Regions from separate parts of the Peribacillus sp. B65 genome, predicted to be linked through region 1. Evidence: riboswitches for the same ligand, from Rfam matches in the RefSeq annotation. Region 1 holds a riboswitch; the other holds the start of a gene.
What was found. A riboswitch is a leader RNA that binds a small molecule or an ion and turns the genes downstream of it on or off. The one in region 1 is predicted to bind cyclic di-GMP.

Region 1 (10,950 bases):
ATATAACCGGAGCTGAAGTGATGGATAGGTTCACTGTTGTTTCTAAGTTCTCTAAAAAGAACGGAGTTAGAGGACTGAAAGAACAAGAATCTGGTTAATAACCTGAAAACATAACTAAATAAACCCTCAAGATTAATCAAGGAGTCTACGCATCACCATCCCCCCCTTACTATCTTCATTGTGAATAATAATCTTAGAAAAGTGGATACCCAATACCTTTCCTTCCATTTTCGCGCTTTATCACTAGTAACATGGAGGAAAACGATTAAATATGGCCTGTAAATGGAGGATATGGTTATGAAGCATCTTTTACTTTTTACGAAACAAATACATGATTATTCCGGGAAAATACTATATATCAATCTTATTTGTATGATTTTAATAGGCTTTTTAGAAGGGGTAGGAATTTTCTTATTGATCCCATTGATTGGGGTGACCGGTGTAATGGACATAAAAACGGATGACATTCCTTTCTTAAGCTGGATTAATGAATTATTCACAGGAATTCCGGAGACGCTCAGTCTTTTATTAATACTTGGTGTTTATGTGATATTAATGACAGGACAAAGTATATTTAAGCGGAATCAAACAATCTTGGGAGTTAAAATCCAACAAGGTTTTGTTAAAAAGTTAAGGAATGAGGCGTATGGAAGTCTGCTGCAGGTCAATTGGGGATTTTACTTAAAAAAGAGGAAATCCGATATTATCAACATCATGACAAATGAAACCTTCAATGTAAGTGCAGGGATAAATTTATTTTTACAGTTTATATCTTCTCTTATTTTTACTTTAATTCAAATCGGAATAGCTTTTTATTTATCTGTTCCAATGACGAGTTTTATAATAGCCTTTGGGATCATTCTTATTTTTTCTTCACGGAAGTTTGTTAAAAAGTCTCAGTCTATTGGAAAGGAAACCTTTCAGCTAACACAAACCTATTTAGCGGGTATGACTGATCATCTCAACGGAATGAAAGATATCAAAAGTAATTCACTAGAGGAATCTCATTTGAATTGGTTTCTATCTTTAAGTGGAAAAATGGAAAAAAATAGAATCAAGTTAACGATTTTAAATACTACCTCCCAGATGATCTTCAAAATTGTATCTTCAGTCTTAATTGCCATTTTTGTGTTTTTTTCAATAAAGATGTTCATGGCCCAGCCAGCACAATTAATGCTGATAATGGTTATTTTTTCGAGGTTATGGCCAAGGTTTACTAGCATTCAATCCAATTTAGAGCAAATAGGGTCTACACTACCATCTTTTAAAGCATTGTCGGATTTACAAAACGAATGTAGAGAAGCAAGAGAGTTATATGAATCTGATTATAAAAATATCAAGTCTATTGAAATTATAAGAGGGTTAGATTGCCGTAATGTTTATTTTAGTTATGATCAAAATGAGCGCAATTATGCCCTTAAAAATATAAGCATACACATTCCCTCAAACCGTATGACGGCTATTGTCGGCAGATCGGGTGCCGGAAAAAGCACCTTAATAGATATATTAATGGGATTGAATCATCCTAATAGAGGTGAAGTCAGAATAGATGATATTCCCCTTACTAATGACCGCCTATTATCGCTGCGGAGGTCCATAAGTTATATCCCGCAAGATCCATTTCTCTTTAATTCAACAATAAGGGAAAATCTGCTGATCATTGACCCTGAGGCAAGTGATGAATCCATATGGGAGTCTTTGGAGTTCGCGGCAGCTGCTGATTTTGTCAGTAAGCTTCCACAAGGTCTGGATACACTCATTGGTGATCGGGGTGTCCGACTGTCAGGAGGAGAAAGGCAACGTCTAGTATTAGCCAGAGCGATCTTACGCAAACCGTCTATCCTTGTTTTGGATGAAGCTACAAGTGCATTGGATACGGAGAACGAAGCGAAGATTCAATCCGCTATTGAAAGATTAAAAGGAAAAATGACCATCATCGTCATAGCTCACCGATTATCGACGATTCGCAATGCCGATCAAGTGCTGGTCATGGATCAGGGAGAAATCATTCAGGTCGGTGAATATAACCAGTTAGCAAATGAAAAAAGAGGGATGTTTAGCAATTTATTAGGTATCCAAATGGAATCAAGAGTATAAATAGGAAGTTAACGAGAGTCAGGTTACAGCCATTTTAGGGTTTGTAATGCTGGCTTTTTTTCTTAGGGGAGAAAAATTAATAATGAATCACTTAGCCTACTTGATTCGAAGATTACTTTTGTGGAATAGTAAATACTAGATTATAATAGCGATTATATCCCTGCTTTTAATAAAATTGTTTTAAAGAAATCGCATTCTACCAGTGTTTTTACATTATAATGTCACTTTTTGATGAATTGTGTTGAAAAATGACATAAAAAAACGAATAGTATTAAGAGCTATTATTACTTTTTTAAGTATAATTAACATTAATATAGTTTTAATTAAGGGGAAATTTTTTTAAGGCATAATGGTTTACATGGGAATCGAAGAGTTTTGTGAAATATTCTTGAGAAAGGCAAACCTATTGAAAAGTAGGGACGCAAAATTACAGGTCTAAGGCTAAATGCTAAGACGGCTGTTTTACCACAAGTTGGGTGGGAATTATCATGGAAGCTAACAATGAACGAGAAGAATGGGTTTATCTAATTTTGGAAGCTAAAAATTTAGGATTATCTATTGAAGAAGTGCGAGAGTTCATCAAAGTAAAATGAAAAAATACGTTAGGGAAGGCTGTTATACAGTCTTCTTTTTTTATTTTTATTACCGTAAAAGGTATCTGAAATAAAGAACAAGGGGACAATGTTAAAAATGCAACCTAAATGAGAGGGATTTTTATTATGGATGTACCTTGTGCTTTTATAAAGGGGTTAATATGGGGAACTTTATTCAGTGTACCGTTATGGTTATCATTTTGCGGATGGATAAAAATAATAATGAATTTTATAAAGTAAGCGCTTAACAAATTTAGATATTAAAACGATACCTAGGCAGGATTTAACAGAAGATTATAGAATTTAGTTAAAGTACATAATACGTTAGTCGTTACTTTCTACAGATCTAAGAAATATAGCCTATAAAAAAATAGTTAATAATACTTAAATATTTTTGGTTATGTGCCGATACTACATATAGAGATCAAGCAAAGGGACTTCGCAAAAGGCGATGTCAGATAGCTGCCATCAAAATAGAAGGAGATTATTTGATGACAAAAAACAGGTTCATTACGTTCGAGGAAGTTTATGAAAAGAAACAAAGAAGCAAGAAAATTTTTATTGGGACTTATATTACCATTACATTAGTTTTAATTGCATTAATGACATATTTTATGGGACAAGCATAATATACGGTTTATCGAAGGGGCTGAGGGATCGGTCCTTTTTTTGTTTTTTTTATACCCACACTATTTACCTAAAACTTACTAGTATTCATTCCTAAGGGATATTTCAGAAATGTTAAAATTGGGTAAATTTTTGGTTTTTAAACTAGTTTCTGCTTGCCAATTCCCGCTTTATATGTGATTATCAAATAAATGAGCTATATTCCTTATTTTTGAAAAAAGGATTAGGACAACAGTATGAAATGGTGGCTCAATTATATATTGGAGTGGGAATTTCGCATGGATTTTTTTGATATTTTAAAAGACACTTTTGCTAAGGGTGAGTCTGGACAAGATGTTTCTGTAAATGAACTTGTGGAAGAGATTAAGGAGAAATTAAGCGGGATCATTGAACATCCTGATAGTATATGATTCGTAGATACTTCTTCCCGGGCTTATTGACGTTGGGTGTTGTTTGGTGCAGTTTTGTATAGAATGTTATTCTATCGTTTTCAGGGGCTCTTATATGTTGCCTTTTAGTGCAGATGATCTGCATCAAAAACTAACCGGTGGCCGTGTCCCTTTGTGGATGTTATCACGGACACGTTTGGCGGTTTGCTGGGAATCTTCTTTTCTCTTTTCTGGTTTCGAAGGAGAAGGCGTCAATGAATTTAAGAAATCATTTCCGTTACATATACTAAAGGAGCATGTTTAAAACATGCTTCTTTTTTATCGTTTTCATTTATATATAAATGAATGATAACCTGTGAGGGCGATGAGTATGAGGAGAATTGACGGCTATTCTCGGGGTGTTAGCTGCAGGAGTTTGTATCATTCTTTTTTTTCGATCGGTTCAAAAAGCGCGTGATGAAAGTGAGGCGGAGTTCGGGAAGTCCTGGGATTTGTTAAGTTCTAAAATAAAGCTTCGATTTCCGAATCGTGCAGATTATGTGCAAAATCGGTCACATGTATTTTTACAGCATATGAATGTGAAGTCCTTTCAGTATGATTTGCAGGCCGATACTTAAGAATATGAAGAACTGGATTCTGGATAAGGTTGGAGGGCAGCATAAAACGGCCTATGAAATTCCAGTTACACAGGTCTTCAATTCTCGCATTGTGGTGTTTATCTTGAACAAGATAGCTATGTTTTCACAGAAAAAGGCGAATGCTGTTTGTTATGGGATTATCGGTTTAAATAGATTCCTCTCCTTTTTCAGGATCGAGTTCGTTTTATTGAAAAGGGAGAGGCAATGCTCTCATGTATTGCCGAAAAGAGCTACTTCTCATGAAACATATTTCATTCTTGATCGATCACTGATGGCTTTCAGAATAAACATTTTGTCCTGTTTGCTTAGCATAGCCCAGCTGCCTGCTTTGATTTTCATACAAATCCACTCCTTTGGTTTAGGATTATTTATTATAGTTGATGAATGACGGTTGATGGAATTCCGGGTCCAGTGAATGATAGTGTCAAGTGATTATAGGGGCAAGGGGAAGATGGAATTGTCAGCTCATATTAGATTATACCGTCTTTTAGTGCCTAATAAACAACAAAAATTCCAACAAATCTCTACAATTGGTGTTCGTTTTTTGTCAGAATATTGGACGGGGAAAATGAAAAAGCTGTCAGGATGCGGGTCCGGACAGCTCTTTCATTTTTTCTTATTTGATGGATAATTGTTCTTTTAATTCGGATTGAACCTTTTCTTTTTCTTCATCCGACACGATATAATAGTAGATTCCGTCGATTTTCGTACCGTTGCCATTTATAGATGATTGGGTAATGCTTTTGCTTGCGTCCCTGTAGTTCTTTTGGATGTCCATCATGTCATCAAACGTCAAATTCGTCTGGATATTATTACCGAGTGCAGCGAAGACTTCATCGTATTTCGTCAATGATGAAAGGCTAGCGCCTTCCTTGATGACAGCCTCGATGATGGCACGTTGTCTGGATTGACGGCCGAAATCACCACTAGGATCATCATGTCTCATTCTTGAATAGGCAAGGGCTTCTTTCCCGTTAAGAGTATGCGTACCTTTTGCAAAATGAATGCCATCGGATGTGAAATCCAAATCGTTTTGTACGGTCACACCGCCGACTGCGTCAACGATATCCTTAAAGCCTTCCATATTGATCTTCATATAATAGTCGATTGGGATATCAAGGAAGTTTTCAACTGTATCCATGGACATTTTCGCGCCGCCGAAGGCAAATGCATGATTGATTTTATCCTGTGTTCCATGACCGACGATTTCAGTCCGTGTATCACGCGGAATGCTTAGCATTTTGACCGATTTCTTTTGTGGATTGACCGTCAAGACGATCATAGTATCTGAACGGCCTTTGTCGCCATCACGTTCATCGACACCGAGCATGAGCATCGAGAATGGCTCCTGATCTGATAGTGCAAGGTCCTTATTTCGTTTATCGGTGGTACGGTCTATTGGTGTATGCATCGTGTCAACGGTTTTTGTCAGTGAATTCCATACGGAGTAGGCAAAGGCTCCCCCAGCTAATATGAATAGTAGGACAATTACCCCGACTACCTTCAGCCATGTCCGCTTCTTTTTCTTCTTTTTTTCATGTCTCATATTTTACTTCCTTCCTCTTTTTGTAACCACTTCATCTATTATATTTAATTTCATAATAAAAGAATAGTATATTTTGCTACTTTATAATACCTTTGACATATTTGGAAGCCAATAAAAGGTTTTTGTTATGACTTAAAAGTTTAATTGTTTTTTATAATTGGTTTGAATTTTTTTGAATTGAATGCTGATATAGCAAGGGTTTAAAGCTATGACATTGTAGCAGCACGGCTATATAAAAGTCTGGATTTCCTCTAGGTAAATAGTCGTGGAATTTATGAAGGGTAGGCTGTTTTGAAAACGGTGAGTTCCAGCTACCTTTTCAATTCCCGGTAGGGGAAGGACGGTATCCGCCGCTGATCGAGGCAGCTCCGCAAAATGTTTCAGCTGAGCAGTATGTGGAGCTATATACAGAATCAGATTTAAAAATCACCTGTTATTCTGTGATGTAAACGAAGTTATAGTTTGGCAAGCTGCATGAACCGTGACAAAATCCGGACAAAGTAAAGCTCCTGTGTAGCCATTTCATTCTATATAGAAATATGTTGATGTAACTCCGGAAAAAATTCCCGAGTTTTTTTATTAAAAAGTAAGGCCCTTTTTTAAAAGTTGAATAGAATGGAAAAAGTGATTTTTCAAAAGGGAATTTCTAGGCGTACGACGATTTCCTACAAAATGGGTGATAAGCAGAGTCCGTATTGGAAAGCAGGCGCATATATATGCAGTACGGATATCATTAAAGTATAAATAACTATTGGAGGCTAAAGGAAAAATGGCAGAGACTGTTGGTTTACCGTACCTTGATGCTTTAACAGGAAAATCGGTGAGGGTGTTTAAAGGCGGGCCTGATTCTAGAGAAGGCAGGCTTATAGGAGTATTAAGCGATTATATCGTTTTACAAACAGGGAAAGATGAACAAACTCAACTTGTGTATTACGCAAGGGATCATTTGAAAATAGTTGTCGCGAATGCGAAAAAGTCACAAGTCGATTTATTGGCCGAGGAAGAAGAAACAGTATTTCCGACCAGTTTTTTAGGAGTGCTGTCAACACTTCAAACTAGCTGCATTCAAGTGAATGGCGGCGGTCCGGGATCTAAAGTTGGCCGGGTTGTAGATGTGAAAGATGAATTTTTAGTTTTATCCACGGAGAAGGATGGGCTTGTTTTATACCCGATTTCCCATATTAAAAGTGTAACAGTGATCGAAGAATCAGACGAACAATTATTGCCTGAATTTGTTTATAACGGAACCGATACACTTAATGGCCTTCTGACTCGCTTAGTCCACAACTGGGTATCCGTTTTCGCTGGTGGACCTGAGAGGGTTGAGGGCATCCTGATGAAAGTGGCTGATACGTACCTTATCGTTGTGCATAAAGAAGAATTATTTTATGTGCCAACTGATCATGTCCAATTCGTTGCCTTAACTGTGAAGGTAGAGGAAGAAGCTGAAGAGGAGACAGATGAAAATTCCGAAGATGGAGGTTCGTCGGACGGAGGTGCATCAAACGCGAATTCAGCAAATGGAAATTCAGCAAACGGAAGTAGAAAGGATGAAAGCAGTTCATTAGAAGAGAGCAGTTCTTCATATGAAAGCTCTTCAAGCTCAAGCTCATATGAAAGCTCTTCAAGCTCAAGCTCAAGCTCAGATGAAAGATCAGGAAGACGCAGAAGTCCTCGTGCAAATGCATTCAAGCAAATTTGGATTGAGAACTTAATCAAAGCTTCAAATCAAAATATCCGGTAAAGAAATACCAAACAGGTACAGCAACCAAAATCGAGTTGTTGTGCCTTCTTATGGAAGGTGGACATGCCGTTATTGCCAAAGATGGATTCATTGGGATTCAATACACCTTTGATTTATTTTTTCATTTGCAAAAGTTTATGTTCAAATGCTTTTAAAATGGCCAAGCAACCATTTTGTTTGGTTGATCTTAATATAAAGGGGGAAGCGTCGCTTGTTAGCAAAACATATAGGCCAGTATATGGAACTGGAGCTCTCAGGGAATATACATGAAGCGGGGATTTTAATTGAAGTAAGTTCTGACATCATCGTTTTGTATACTGGAAAAGCCTACCGTTACGTTCCATTCCGGCACATTAAGAATTTTTCCTTTCCTATAATCGATGAGGAGATTGGTTCGGGAGGAGAGCCGGAGATTGACGAGACCTCGTTCCGAAAATTACTGATGAATGCGAAGGGGATGTTTGTTGAAATCCTGCTCACGAAAAAAAACTCGGTTCATGGTTATATCGTGGGCATCATGAATAACTATTTCGTCTTTTATTCGCCAGTATTTAAAACGATGTTCATTTCGATGGATCATTTAAAGTGGCTTTCGGTTTGTAATGATGAAAAGGGTCCATACGGTTTGAATAAAGGGGAACAATTGGCACAGGTTTCATCTTTAAGCTGGGCCAGGACATTGGAGGAACAGGTAAAAAAGTTAACCAATAAACTGGTGGTGCTCGACTTGGGGATGCATCCGCAGAATATCGGGATGATCAGTGCAGTGAAAGATGGCATCATTGAGATGGTGAATGCTCAAGGGGAGGCGATTTTTGTCAACATGAGGCATGTTAAAAGTTTTCATTTCCCACAATAAAGAAACTCCGGGTCTGAAGCGATCCGGAGTTATTTCTTTTTCTCGATATTTTCATATACCGAGGCAAGGGCTTGTTCGAATTTCCCGCTCTTTTTCGGTTTGTAGTATTTTTTTCTGTGCAGTTTGTCGGGTAAGTATTGCTGCTTCACCCAGCCATTCTCGTAGTCATGCGGATAAAGGTAGCCGATGCCGCGTCCGAGTTCAGTGGCCCCTTTGTAATGGGCATCCTTAAGATGATCCGGTACATCTCCACTATGGCCGCTGCGAATATCGGAAAGAGCCGCATCAATTGCGGTAATGGCGGTATTCGATTTAGGTGATAGGCATAACTCGATCACGGAGTTGGCAAGTGGAATCCGGGCTTCGGGAAACCCGAGCCGTTCAGCGGCTTCGACTGCAGCGAGGGCCCTGGGACCAGCCTGCGGATTGGCGAGACCAATGTCTTCGTAGGCAATGACCACCATGCGGCGGGCAATGCTGACAAGATCGGCGGCTTCGACCAAGCGCCCCAAATAATGAAGGGCTGCATTCACATCACTGCCGCGAATAGATTTTTGGAAAGCCGACAGAACATCATAATGGGCATCTCCATCCTTGTCATGTGAGAAGCTTTTTTTCTGCATGCATTCCTCGGCAATTTGCAGATCTATATGTATCGTTCCGGACTCATCGGGTTCGGTGGAAATGACGGCGAGCTCAAGAGCGTTAAGCGCACTGCGGACATCTCCGTTCGAAGCCGTCGCGAAATGGGTAAGGGCATCAAGGCTGACATCCGTTATATACGCACCAAGCCCGCGCTCTTCATCATGAAGTGCCCGTTCCAGAGCTTTGGTAATATCATTGGTTTCCAATGATTTGAGCTCGAAAATCTGGCACCTGCTTCGAATGGCCGGATTGATTGCATGATAGGGATTGCTGGTCGTTGCACCAATCAAGGTGATCATCCCGTTTTCAAGATAAGGCAAAAGGAAATCCTGCTTCGCCTTATCGAGCCGGTGAACCTCATCAAGCAGCAGAATCACTTTTCCGGACATCTTAGCCTCTGCTGCCACGATTTCCATATCCTTTTTATTATTGGTCACCGCGTTCAGTGTCCTGAAAGCAAACTTCGTGCTTCCGGCAATCGCACTTGCAATCGAAGTCTTGCCAATTCCCGGCGGACCATACAGTATCATGGAAGAAAGCTGCTTGGCTTTCACCATCCTTGCGATAATTTTCCCTTCACCGACCAGATGCTCCTGCCCGATGATCTCATCTATCGACCGAGGCCGCATCCGGAAAGCAAGCGGTTTAATATTCATTGCGCACCTCTCCTTTTTATATAAGGTATCACAACTGATGGGGGAAATGCGCTGATTATGCTGTAAAAGAGGGTGAATTCCTATTATAGTAGTCCGTTTCGGGATTTAATTTATGCTGTGAGATCGATAATTCGATCTAGCAGTGGACTAATTCGACCTACCGGCGGAAAAATCCGACCTAGCGGTTGACTAATTCGACCTACCGGCGGAAAAATCCGACCTAGCGGTTGACTAATTCGACCTACCGGCGGAAAAATCCGACCTAGCAGGTGACTAATTCGACCTAGCGGCGTAAAAATCCGACCTAGCGGTAGACGAATTCGACCTACCGGGGAACTAAATCGACCTACCGGCGGAAAATCCGACCTACCAGAGGACTAATCCGACCTACCGACGTAAAAATCCGACCTCTCCTTCTATGAGAGAATTTAATATATAATATCTGCCTCTAGTATGGCCGGAATGATTCAGTTTTAGTGAAAGTAATAGTTTTTTTGCACTGGATGGGGATTGGAGTTGTAGGAAGTTTCGAAATTCCCTGTTGGTAATGGTAGGTTTGACGAGGTATAGATAATCATATAGTGCCGAAATGTGTGCATCGAGGGAAATATCCAAACAGGTACGGCAAATCCACTTTCTTGATTTCCGCTCCATCGAAAATGCATGACACTTATCGCAGAATACTCCGGTTTGGAGGGCGGTAATCGGAATTCTATAATTCTCGAGCGGTTTAGGAATATAAGGGATGTGACTATCAAGCAATAAATTCGATAATCGTTTCATTGCTCTAGTAGAAAGGACCGCTTCGTTATACTTGTTTTTTAATTCCTCAATTTTAAGTAGAATCCGATCCTTACGTGTCACTATTCTATTAATATCCGTATTCCCGGCCCGAATGATCGTTGAAGAATTGGCACTGACTACGAGAGTTTCAACTGGAAGGTTGTTCGTTCTTTTTGTTTTTAACCAGTCTAACAAGTGCTGGCGCTGCCGGCTCACTTGCAATATGGGATCATCAAAAGCTTCGGTTTTTCCATCTGTATTTGTACGGATAAGTTGATTGAATGCATTATCGAAAAAAATTTCACCAGCCATGTTTTTGACTTCAAGGATTAAAAGGAAAGAGGATGTGAGAATGAGGATGTCCATTTGGAAG
Region 2 (10,950 bases), 840 kb from region 1:
TAGGAATAAATTGGTGAATAATTCTAAAGAAGCGGAACGGACACATTGGCTTGCCGGAGTGATATATAATAATCCATCAAAAAAGGAAATTTTCCATTTTCGATAATCTCCCTGAGATGTGCCGTAGTGCTCCCGGTAGCTGTTGTTCTTTCTCCTGCTATTTTTATAAATTTTCGTGATTTCACCGTCACTTATAATGCTGGCATATAATATATTTTTCTGGATTTCAGTAAGATTAATTATGAAAACCTCCTTATATAAGAGTGTAAGCTCATCTTCTTAATCCCATTTTATAATGTTATCCCCTCCGATAGCGAATGTTTGTTCTCTATTTAATAATAAATCCTTTGTATGTACACTGTAAAGTTCCATTTCGGAACCGATATAAAAAGTAAAGATATCATATTGGGGGCTATTTAGATGCTGGAGAGTTTGTCCACAAATATCCTTTCCTCACAACTTAGAACAGCAATCTCGGAAGGAATCAGTTCATTTTATCAGCGGGAAATGAATACGCTAGCCTATTCGGAGCAAAGTGGGGAATCTACTTATGTGCCTTCAAAAGAAAAGATGCAGGAAGTGGTGGATAGTTTAAACACCTTCCTTAATCCAACACATACGGCGGTTCGTTTTGAATATCATGAGAAGCTGAATGAGTACTATGTCAAGGTAGTGGATGATGTAACGGATGAGACGATCAGGGAAATTCCCCCGAAGAAGTTATTGGACTTCTATGCGGCAATGACGGAGTTTGTCGGCATAATGGTGGATGAAAAAATATAAGCGGGTGATCAATTTTGGTACGAATCAGTGGTTTAGCAAGCGGGATGGACATTGATGAATTAGTTAAGAGCATGATGCAGGCAGAACGGGTGCCATTGGATAAACTGACACAGAAAAAGCAGTATTCCGAGTGGCAGCGGGATGATTACCGTTCGATAAATACAGCTTTATCAGAATTGGATACGCTCATTCGTGATGGAATTGGGAAGCAGTCTTCCTTCATTAAAAAGAAGGTGACGTTATCGAATCCAGATGCTGTATCAGTGAGAAATGTGAATTCGACCAGTGATTTTTCCGGGAATATAAAAGTGAATGGACTTGCCAAGGCAGCAACCATGACAAGTACAGAAAAATCAGCTGTTACCGACCCCAAAAAGAAACTATCGGAATTGGGAATCACGACTCCTCAAGATATTACGATACTGTCCATCAATAAGGATGGCGGTTTTGATACGGAAGTAAAAGATGGCGCAACAGTGGAAAAACCGTATACTCTTACCCTTGATGCGGACGATACGTTAGAAAGTGTCATAAATAAAATTAATGCAAACTCGGGAGTGACTCTATTTTTCGATGAAACGTCCCAGAAGTTTTCCATCACTGCTAAAAATACAGGTGATATAAAAGATCGGCCTGAAATTGAGTTAGGGAGTACCGGAGATTTCTTCAATGTGCTAAAAATGAGCAGTAACAATGAAGGAACTGGCGGCACAATAGGGGAAAATGCATCGATTACTTATAATGGCCTGGACATTTCCCGGCCTTCGAATACGTTTCAGATTAATGGAGCGGAAATAACGGTAAAGCAAAAAACGACGGATACAGTCACATTCTCATCAACAGCTGATGTGGATGCCATCCTGGACACGATCACTCAGTTTGTGAATACATACAATGATGTCATTAAAAAGGTTCAAGATAAAACGGGTGAAGCTAAATATCGCTCCTTTACCCCGCTTACCTCTGAGCAAAAGAAGGCAATGACCGAGGATGAAGTGAAGCTGTGGGAAGAAAAAGCGAAGAGCGGAACGTTAAAAAGCGATTCGACGTTAAAAAGCCTCCTGATCACAATGAGGTCATCCCTATACACCTCGGTGGATGGGATCACAGGAAAAAACAATCTCAGCAGTTTGGGGATCACCACCACCAAAAATTATTTGGAGGGCGGTAAATTAACGATTGATGAGGACAAGCTCCGGGCAGCCATTAGTGAGGATCCGAATGCGATTTATGATATGTTCATGGCCAATGGGCCAGAAAAGAGCGACAAAGGTCTCGCGCGCCGGTTAAGGGATGATATAGAATCATCAATGAAGGCGATTACTGAAAAGGCCGGAAAGGCCGGATTTGTTAATAACAATTTTACAATCGGAAAATTGGTTGATGGGCTGGATAAGAAGATTTCAACATTTGAGGCAAAGCTAACGAAATTGGAATCGCGCTATTACAACCAGTTCACGGCGATGGAAAAAGCGATTCAAAAGGCAAACAGCCAAAGTGCATCGTTAGCTTCTTATTTTAGTTAAGGTAAGTCGGAAAGGAAGTTAAATATGGCAATAAATAATCCTTATCAATCGTATCAGCAAAATTCAGTCAACACAGCATCCCCGGGAGAGCTTACATTACTGCTTTATAATGGCTGTTTGAAGTTCATCATGCTTGGGAAGAAGGCCATTGAAGCAGGAAATATCGAAGCGAAGAATACGAACATCATCAAGGCGCAAAATATCATCCGCGAATTGATGGTGACGCTGAATATGGATGCGGATGTATCCAAAGATATGATGAGTCTATATGATTTCATGAACCGGCGTCTGATAGAAGCGAATATGAAAAATGATGTTTCTGCCTTGGAAGAAGTGGAGGGCCTTGTTACTGAGTTCCGGAATACTTGGAAGGAAGTAATTCAAATCAATCGGAAAAAACAATTTACCCAAAGCGGTCAAGTGTAATGGTGATTAGGACCTTTCATGATTTGACTGTTGAATTACTTGCCGTTCTGGAAAATCACACGATTACAGAGCGTGATGATAAAATAGAAAGGATCACAAAGCTGATCGATCAGCGAGATGGACTTCTTTCTCGAATCAAACCGCCTTTTACTGCAGAAGAGCAGCAGCTGGGACGTGCAGCACTGTTGCTCAACCAAAAGGTCGATCACTTGCTGAAGCTCCAAAAGCAGGAGATAAAGCGGGATATCCAGGAAATAAACAAGAAGAAACGATCATCCAATAAATACACGAACCCGTATGAAAGTCTATCAGTGGATGGTGTGTTCTATGATAAAAGAAATTGATTACACGACCGTTTGGATTCCAAAAGGTTTTCATGTTAATTATTTTTAAATTTTCTGTAAATAAAATAGGCTTAATTTTTTCTTTATAGCATAGCATTTGATATAATGAAGCTAGGGCAGACATCAACCCCTTTCCAAACCTTCCGACAATTGTTTCATTATTTCGACATATTTCATGATGTGTTTCTAAAAGGAACCGGAGGGGTATTGTAGAATCTAACTGTATAGTCTTAATTTAAGGAGGACTCACTTTATGAATTACAACGTACGCGGTGAAAACATTGAGGTAACTCCAGCAATTCGAGAATACGTCGAAAAGAAAATTGGCAAGTTAGAACGATATTTTAACAATACACCAGATGCAAATGTGTTAGTGAATTTAAAAGTGAACAATAATACATCAAAGGTCGAAGTGACGATTCCCATGCAGAATTTGGTTCTTCGTGCTGAAGAGGAAAATGCGGATATGTATGCTGCCATTGACTTGATCAATGATAAGCTTGAACGCCAAATTCGTAAACATAAAACGAAGGTCAATCGTAAGTTCCGGAACAATCTATCAGCTGCACCAGATGCATTCGCCTTCAATATGGAAGTTGACGAAGTGGTGGATGAATTCGAAGACGATAATGATATTGAAGTGGTCCGCAATAAGCGCTTTGATTTAAAGCCGATGGACAGTGAAGAAGCGATTTTACAAATGAATATGCTTGGTCACAGTTTCTTCGTTTACACGAATGCGGATACTAATACAACGAACGTAGTGTACCGCCGAAAAGATGGACGCTATGGATTGATTGAACCTAGTTAATTATTATTCTAAGATCAAAAGCACAGCCCAGCCTTTGGGTTGTGCTTTTTTAATGCCTGTTGATAGAATTCGTTTGAAAAGGAAAAGAATGATTGCTTCTTTTGTTCTCTATAAAATACAAATCAACGAAAAATCCTTTTGAAGAACAATTATTGTTCTTTATTAAGATAAATAGTCAGTTTTACCTATTTAATAACCCCCTTCTTTTGCACTATACTCAAATTGTAAGTTCTTTAAAAAGAACGGCTGATTTTTTATAAAAAACAATTTGATCAAGGTGCAGAGGGGTTGGATTACTTGTATCGAAAGAATTGCCATACTTGCCATAGGGCTTCTTTTAGCAGTGCGGAATATGGAAAGTGGCTTTGCCCGACCTGCGGTGAGGATTTAACTGCGCAAAAAGCCTTGGATGCACTTACAATGGAGAGAATCAATACAAAGCAACGATATATTAAGAAGAGCAATATTCACTATTATACAAAAAAACGAAAATGAATTAGTCTATGATAAATTACCTGCACTATGAATTTTCTTAATTTTGTAATAATTTGTCGGATAAAAGTTTTTGCATTTAGGTAGATTACCGACATAAAATAGCAATATATGGAGTGGGTATCCGTTATAATATGATTATAAGTAATGTATTTGGTAATAAATACCACGACAAAGGCAAACTTATTGAAAGATGAGGGCGCAAAGGCACAGGTCTAAGGTCCTCGAGACTAGGATGGCTGGTCTGCCTGAAATACAAGGAGTATTTTAGGAGGTAAAAGAGGTGGCTAATGTGGAAATGGATCATGAATGGGTGAAATTGATTTCAGAAGCAAGGAGCTTGGGTTTCAAAAAGGAGGAAATCAGTGCTTTTTTGAAACGGGAAAGCCTTGAAGTAACATTAGAGGAGAACAATGGAAAATAGCTTACGAAAAAGTTCGAGAACATCCCTATAAACAGTAATTCGATTCATTAGCTGTTTATAGGGTTTATTCTTCCTTGAGATTCTACAAGTCTAGCTTATTCAAACTGTATTCTTCAGGATTATGTAGGTAAACTAGTGTACTACCACTCTACTCTTCTTTATCTTTTCTCCATTTATTAAACTCGATGAATTCCCTGAATTGTTGTTTTGAGACACCCGAATTCATGGCTTCCTCAACGATTTTCATCCAGTCAGTGTCTAAGGTTTCCTTATTTGGTGCATCATAAAGCAGGGCATCAACAGGAATGTTTAGTACGGCGGAGATTTTTTCAAGAAATTGAATAGAAGGATTCGTTTGTAAGTTCCGCTCGAGCGAACTTAAATAAGACTTTGCCACACCCGCTTTATCGGCAAGTTCAGTCATCGACATTTTCTTTTCTTCTCGCAGTTTTTTTACACGTTCACCAATCATCAATACCACCTCGAAACATGTTCTATTTATCTTCCGCTAATAAGTGTCAGTAGCCAATCTTATCATTCAAAACAAGACGACTGTAAGGTTGGATTACCTTGACATGCTATCGCTAGAGAGGACACACAGCATCTAGTGATGGAAGGTTATGGATAATTCACATTTACATATGGAATAGTGGGGAGTTAGCAACATATTTTTTATACTTCCTTCTATTTTAACAGTTTTACTCCTCATTTATCCATTGTTTTTCGCAAGAATTGAATTCAGGTCTATACCAGGGAAGTGACATGAAGTTGTACCTCTATGATAGAAGTGGTAAAATTAAGCGTGCATTAGTAATAATAGAAGTGTGTTTCTTCTTACTTATATGAATTTTGTCATTGAACGATCATTACCATAATAGAGGAGCGTTATTGAATGCTTAATATATTAAATAAAGTTTTTGATCCGAATAAGCGAGAAATCAAACGTTTAGAAAAAATCGCCGATCAGGTCGAAGCGCTGGCTGATGAGACGGCGGGGTTATCGGATGAACAGTTGCGTGCCAAAACGGGTGAATTTAAAGAGCGTTATCAAAATGGGGAAACCGTTGATGATTTGCTTGTTGAGGCTTTTGCGGTTGCACGTGAAGGGGCAAAGCGTGCTCTGGGCTTATATCCTTATCGTGTTCAAATCATGGGTGGGGCATCACTTCATGATGGAAATATCTCCGAGATGAAAACAGGGGAAGGTAAAACCTTAACATCCACCATGCCGGTTTATTTAAACGCGCTTACCGGTAAAGGTGTACATGTCGTTACTGTCAATGAATACTTGGCACACCGTGATGCCACCGAGATGGGTGTATTGTATGATTTCCTTGGTTTGACCGTCGGGTTGAATTTGAACAGTCATTCTAAAGAAGAAAAACAGGCGGCGTACAATGCTGACATTACGTACAGTACGAATAATGAGTTAGGTTTTGATTATCTTCGTGACAATATGGTGTTATATAAAGAACAAATGGTACAGCGCCCGCTGCACTTCGCTGTCATTGATGAGGTCGATTCGATTTTGATCGATGAGGCAAGAACGCCATTGATCATTTCCGGCTCTGCACAAAAATCGGCTCAGCTGTATATCCAGGCCAATGCGTTTGTAAAAACCTTGAAAAAAGAAACCGACTACACATATGATGAAAAGACAAAAGGTGTTCAGCTGACGGAAGATGGGATGAATCGAGCTGAAAAAGCGTTTAATATCGATAATTTATTCGATATTAATCACGTTACTTTGAATCATCATATCAATCAGGCGTTAAAGGCACATGTTTCCATGCATTTGGATGTGGATTATGTTGTCCAGGAAGGCGAGATAGTCATCGTTGACCAATTCACTGGCCGTTTGATGAAAGGCCGCCGTTACAGTGAAGGTCTCCACCAGGCGATCGAAGCGAAAGAAGGACTTGAGATTCAAAATGAAAGCATGACTCTTGCGACGATTACATTCCAGAACTATTTCAGGATGTATGAAAAGCTTTCAGGTATGACCGGAACAGCCAAAACGGAAGAAGAAGAATTCCGCAATATTTATAATATGAATGTAATTGCGATCCCGACAAACAGGAATATCATCAGGGACGACAGGGCAGATCTTATATACGCGACAACTGATGGCAAATTCAAGGCTGTTGTGGAAGACATCGCCGAACGCTATACAAAGGGTCAGCCTGTGCTTGTCGGTACGGTTGCCATCGAAACATCTGAAGTCATATCTGCCTATTTATCCAAAAAAGGAATCCCTCACGATGTTTTGAATGCCAAGAACCATGAGCGTGAAGCGGAAATCATTGCGAATGCAGGTAATCAAGGCTCAGTTACGATCGCTACGAACATGGCAGGGCGCGGTACGGATATCAAGCTTGGAGAAGGTGTCAAGGAGCTTGGGGGCCTTGCTGTAATCGGTACGGAACGTCATGAAAGCAGGCGTATAGATAACCAGCTGCGTGGTCGGTCCGGCCGTCAGGGAGATCCAGGGGTCACTCAATTCTATTTATCAATGGAAGATGAATTGATGCGCCGCTTCGGTTCGGATAACATGAAAAACATGATGGCGCGCCTTGGTATGGATGATTCCCAGCCAATTCAAAGCAAAATGGTGACAAGGGCCGTTGAATCCGCACAGAAACGGGTCGAAGGCAATAACTTCGATTCACGTAAGCAATTACTGCAGTATGATGATGTTCTCCGTCAACAACGGGAAATTATCTATAAACAGCGTTTCGATGTCATGGAAAGTGACAACTTACGTGAAATCGTCGAAACGATGATCACGGCATCCATCCAGCGAAATGTTGTCGCGTTTGCACCAATGGGTGATGAGGAAGGCTGGAATTTACAAGGCCTTGTCGATTACCTGAATGGTAACCTATTCAATGAAGGTTCAATCACTGTAGCTGATTTGGAAGGGAAAAATGAATCGGAATTGGTTGAGTTCATTTTAGCAAAAGTGAAAGAAAGCTATGACCAAAAAGAAGAAGAGCTATCTGAAGAACAAATGCGTGAATTCGAAAAAGTAATCGTTCTTCGTGCCGTCGATAGCAAGTGGATGGACCATATTGATGCGATGGAGCAATTGCGCCAAGGGATCCACCTTCGTGCTTATGGCCAGATTGATCCGCTTCGTGAATATCAATCAGAAGGTTTCGCAATGTTTGAAGCGATGATTGCTTCAATGGAAGATGAAGTCGCAAAATACATCATGAAGGCCGAAATCCGAAACAATTTGGAACGTAAGGAAGTCATAAAAGGACAAGCGGTCAATCCGAAAGAAGAAGACGGGGGAAAAGTGAAAAAAGCCCCTGCCCGTAAAAAGGAAGACGTTGGCCGAAACGCGTTATGCCCATGCGGCAGCGGTAAAAAATATAAGAATTGCCATGGCAATTTAGGTTAAAGTTAGGTGTATAATGATTATGGGACGGTTAAGTGTAAGGCTTGCCGCCTCTTTTCATGTTTTGTTTGCATAAAGGTATACATTTGCATATAGTTTGGAGAGGTTTTATTTGTAATGAAGGGAATCCCTCTTCAGGGATTTTTTTTAACATACTTAATGAGGTGAAGAGAAATGGAATTAGCAGAAATTAGAAATGAACTTGAACGGACAGCGCAACGATTAACGGACTTTAGGGGGTCTCTTTGACTTAGATGAAAAAGAGGCACGAATCGCACAGCTAGAAAATGAGATGACACATCCCGATTTTTGGAATGATCAGCAAAAGGCACAAACTGTCATCAATGAAACGAATGGTTTAAAAGAACAAGTCAATCAATTATCCGACCTGAATGAATCATATGAAAATCTGGATTTGACATATGAATTAGTGAAAGAGGAGAACGATCAAGAACTTTTAGCGGAGCTGGAAGAAGAGATCACGGTTCTTGCACAAAAGATGAACGACTTTGAACTTCAACTTTTACTAAGTGAAGAATATGACTCGAAAAATGCCATTCTTGAACTGCATCCTGGTGCAGGCGGAACGGAGTCCCAGGATTGGGGTTCCATGCTGCTGCGCATGTATACAAGATGGGGTGAAAAAAGAGGCTTTAAAGTGGAAACCCTTGATTACCTTCCAGGTGATGAAGCTGGTATCAAGAGTGTCACTTTAATTTTCAAAGGCCATAACGCCTATGGTTATTTGAAAGCGGAAAAAGGGGTACACCGTCTTGTTCGTATTTCTCCTTTCGATTCCTCAGGACGACGCCATACTTCATTCGTTTCATGTGAAGTCATGCCGGAATTCGATGAAACGATCAATATAGAAATACGTACGGAAGATTTGAAAGTCGATACGTACCGGGCAAGTGGTGCAGGTGGTCAGCATATCAATACAACGGACTCGGCAGTCCGGATCACCCATATACCTACGAACACCGTGGTAACGTGCCAAAACGAGAGATCTCAAATCAAAAACAAGGCCCAAGCAATGAATATGCTGAAAGCCAAATTGTATCAACGTGAAATTGAACAGCAACAAGCGGATTTGGATGAAATCCGTGGTGAGCAAAAGGAAATTGGCTGGGGAAGCCAAATTCGTTCTTATGTTTTCCACCCGTATTCCATGGTTAAAGATCACCGTACCAGTGCGGAGACCGGAAACTTGGGAGCTGTCATGGATGGCGATATCGATATGTTCATTGATGCGTACTTGCGTTCAAAATTATAAGATCAGCCAGTCGGACCGGTTTCCACGGTCCGACTTTTTTTATTTTTTCCTTTTTAACGAATCTTCTGGCTGACATTTACAGGATTGAAAAGGGATGCTCTACCTCGTTCGGCCAATACTAGATAATAATGATGGTTCGAGGAGACTTATGCAAAATGAAGAAAAGATACCGGGAGCAGAAGCACCCTTTAATTCAAAAGTTAACGGAGTATGGATTGGTGATTGTCGGTTCATCCATAATTGCCATTGGTTTTAATGTATTCTTACTGCCTAACCAGGTCGCATCTGGCGGGGTCAGTGGAATTAGCACGATTCTCGGTTCAACTCTCGGTTGGGAGCCAGCCTACGTTCTTTGGGGTTTTAATATCCCTTTGTTCATTGCGGGGCTTATTATCCTTGGAAGACATTTCGGAGCCAAAAGCTTGATTGGAACCTTGTTTCTGCCTTTAGTGGTATTTCTGACAAAGGATTGGGATGCATGGACGAATGATGCATTGCTTGGTTCGATTTGCGGAGGGATGATGGTCGGACTTGGGCTGGGGATCGTCTTTCGAGGGAAGGGTTCCACAGGCGGGACCGATTTGGCGGCACAGATTTTCCATAAGTATACCCATCTGTCATTAGGAACCTGTGTGGCAGTCATTGATGGAATCATCGTTTTAAGTGCTGCCATCGTTTTTGATATTGAAAAAGGGCTTTATGCATTGATTGGATTGTATGTGACAAGCAAGACGATAGACCTCGTCCAGGTTGGATTGAACCGTTCGAAGATGTCATTAATCATCACGAATAAAGAAATGGAAGTAAGGGATGCTATCATACATGAGCTGGACCGGGGTGTAACAGGCATATCCGGGTATGGCGGCTATACAGATGTTACTCGTCCAATTTTGATGTGCGTAATAGACCAGTCAGAATTCACCAAATTGAAACAATTGGTGAAACTCGTTGACCCTAAAGCGTTTGTAATTGTAATGGACGCATCGGAGGTACTTGGGGAGGGTTTTAAACTGGATTGAAATTGGTATAATGTTCTTGTGCTGGTATAAATCAGAGGGGGTAAATTCAATGAAAATGAAGTGGTTAGCCTTAATTTTGGGTACTTCTTTGGCCTTGGCTGCATGCGGTGGGAACGATGATGCTGCAGATAAAGAGCCTGCAAGTGAAAATAATGAAACGACTACGGCAGATGCCGGTGATGCCGCAAAAATTTATGAAAACAAATGTTCAAGTTGTCATGCAGTGAATCTTGAAGGCGGCGTAGGACCGAATTTAACGAAGGTCGGTTCTAAGCTATCAAAAGCAGACATCGAAAAAGTCATTGCGAATGGTCAAGGCGGAATGCCAAAAGGTATAATCCAGGGCAAGGAAGCGAGCATGGTCGCTGAATGGCTTGCTGAACATAAATAATGATTAATGAAACGTCCTGCTTAGCAGGACGTTTCATTTAGCCTCCTTTAATAAACCT

Region 2: another riboswitch for cyclic di-GMP. It lies ahead of sinI (DNA-binding anti-repressor SinI); the one in region 1 lies ahead of ACSR9O_RS08030 (anti-repressor SinI family protein).

What each region holds. Positions count from the first base shown of each region.
Region 1 covers NZ_CP195840.1:1,645,977-1,656,926, forward strand. Annotated here, with positions in the region: gene ACSR9O_RS08020 (lasso peptide biosynthesis B2 protein) at 1-98, shown strand, start outside; gene ACSR9O_RS08025 (ABC transporter ATP-binding protein) at 298-2,097, shown strand; cyclic di-GMP riboswitch class I at 2,484-2,567, shown strand; gene ACSR9O_RS08030 (anti-repressor SinI family protein) at 2,586-2,690, shown strand; gene ACSR9O_RS08035 (hypothetical protein) at 3,182-3,319, shown strand; gene ACSR9O_RS08040 (YwzD family small protein) at 3,596-3,727, shown strand; gene ACSR9O_RS08045 (hypothetical protein) at 3,822-4,010, shown strand; gene ACSR9O_RS08050 (hypothetical protein) at 4,087-4,323, shown strand; gene ACSR9O_RS08055 (hypothetical protein) at 4,328-4,732, shown strand; gene tagU (polyisoprenyl-teichoic acid--peptidoglycan teichoic acid transferase TagU) at 4,961-5,890, opposite strand; gene ACSR9O_RS08065 (hypothetical protein) at 6,506-6,634, shown strand; gene ACSR9O_RS08070 (hypothetical protein) at 6,660-7,634, shown strand; gene ACSR9O_RS08075 (DUF2642 domain-containing protein) at 7,846-8,493, shown strand; gene ACSR9O_RS08080 (replication-associated recombination protein A) at 8,523-9,794, opposite strand; gene ACSR9O_RS08085 (nuclease-related domain-containing protein) at 10,182-10,950, opposite strand, start outside.
Region 2 covers NZ_CP195840.1:2,490,814-2,501,763, forward strand. Annotated here, with positions in the region: gene ACSR9O_RS12170 (DNA endonuclease) at 1-243, opposite strand, end outside; gene flaG (flagellar protein FlaG) at 421-783, shown strand; gene ACSR9O_RS12180 (flagellar hook-associated protein 2) at 798-2,309, shown strand; gene fliS (flagellar export chaperone FliS) at 2,334-2,735, shown strand; gene fliT (flagellar protein FliT) at 2,735-3,079, shown strand; gene hpf (ribosome hibernation-promoting factor, HPF/YfiA family) at 3,333-3,890, shown strand; gene ACSR9O_RS12200 (hypothetical protein) at 4,188-4,385, shown strand; cyclic di-GMP riboswitch class I at 4,549-4,634, shown strand; gene sinI (DNA-binding anti-repressor SinI) at 4,666-4,806, shown strand; gene ACSR9O_RS12210 (helix-turn-helix domain-containing protein) at 4,955-5,278, opposite strand; gene secA (preprotein translocase subunit SecA) at 5,699-8,212, shown strand; one part of gene prfB (peptide chain release factor 2) at 8,384-8,446, shown strand; one part of gene prfB (peptide chain release factor 2) at 8,448-9,482, shown strand; gene ACSR9O_RS12225 (YitT family protein) at 9,638-10,501, shown strand; gene cccB (cytochrome c551) at 10,551-10,892, shown strand.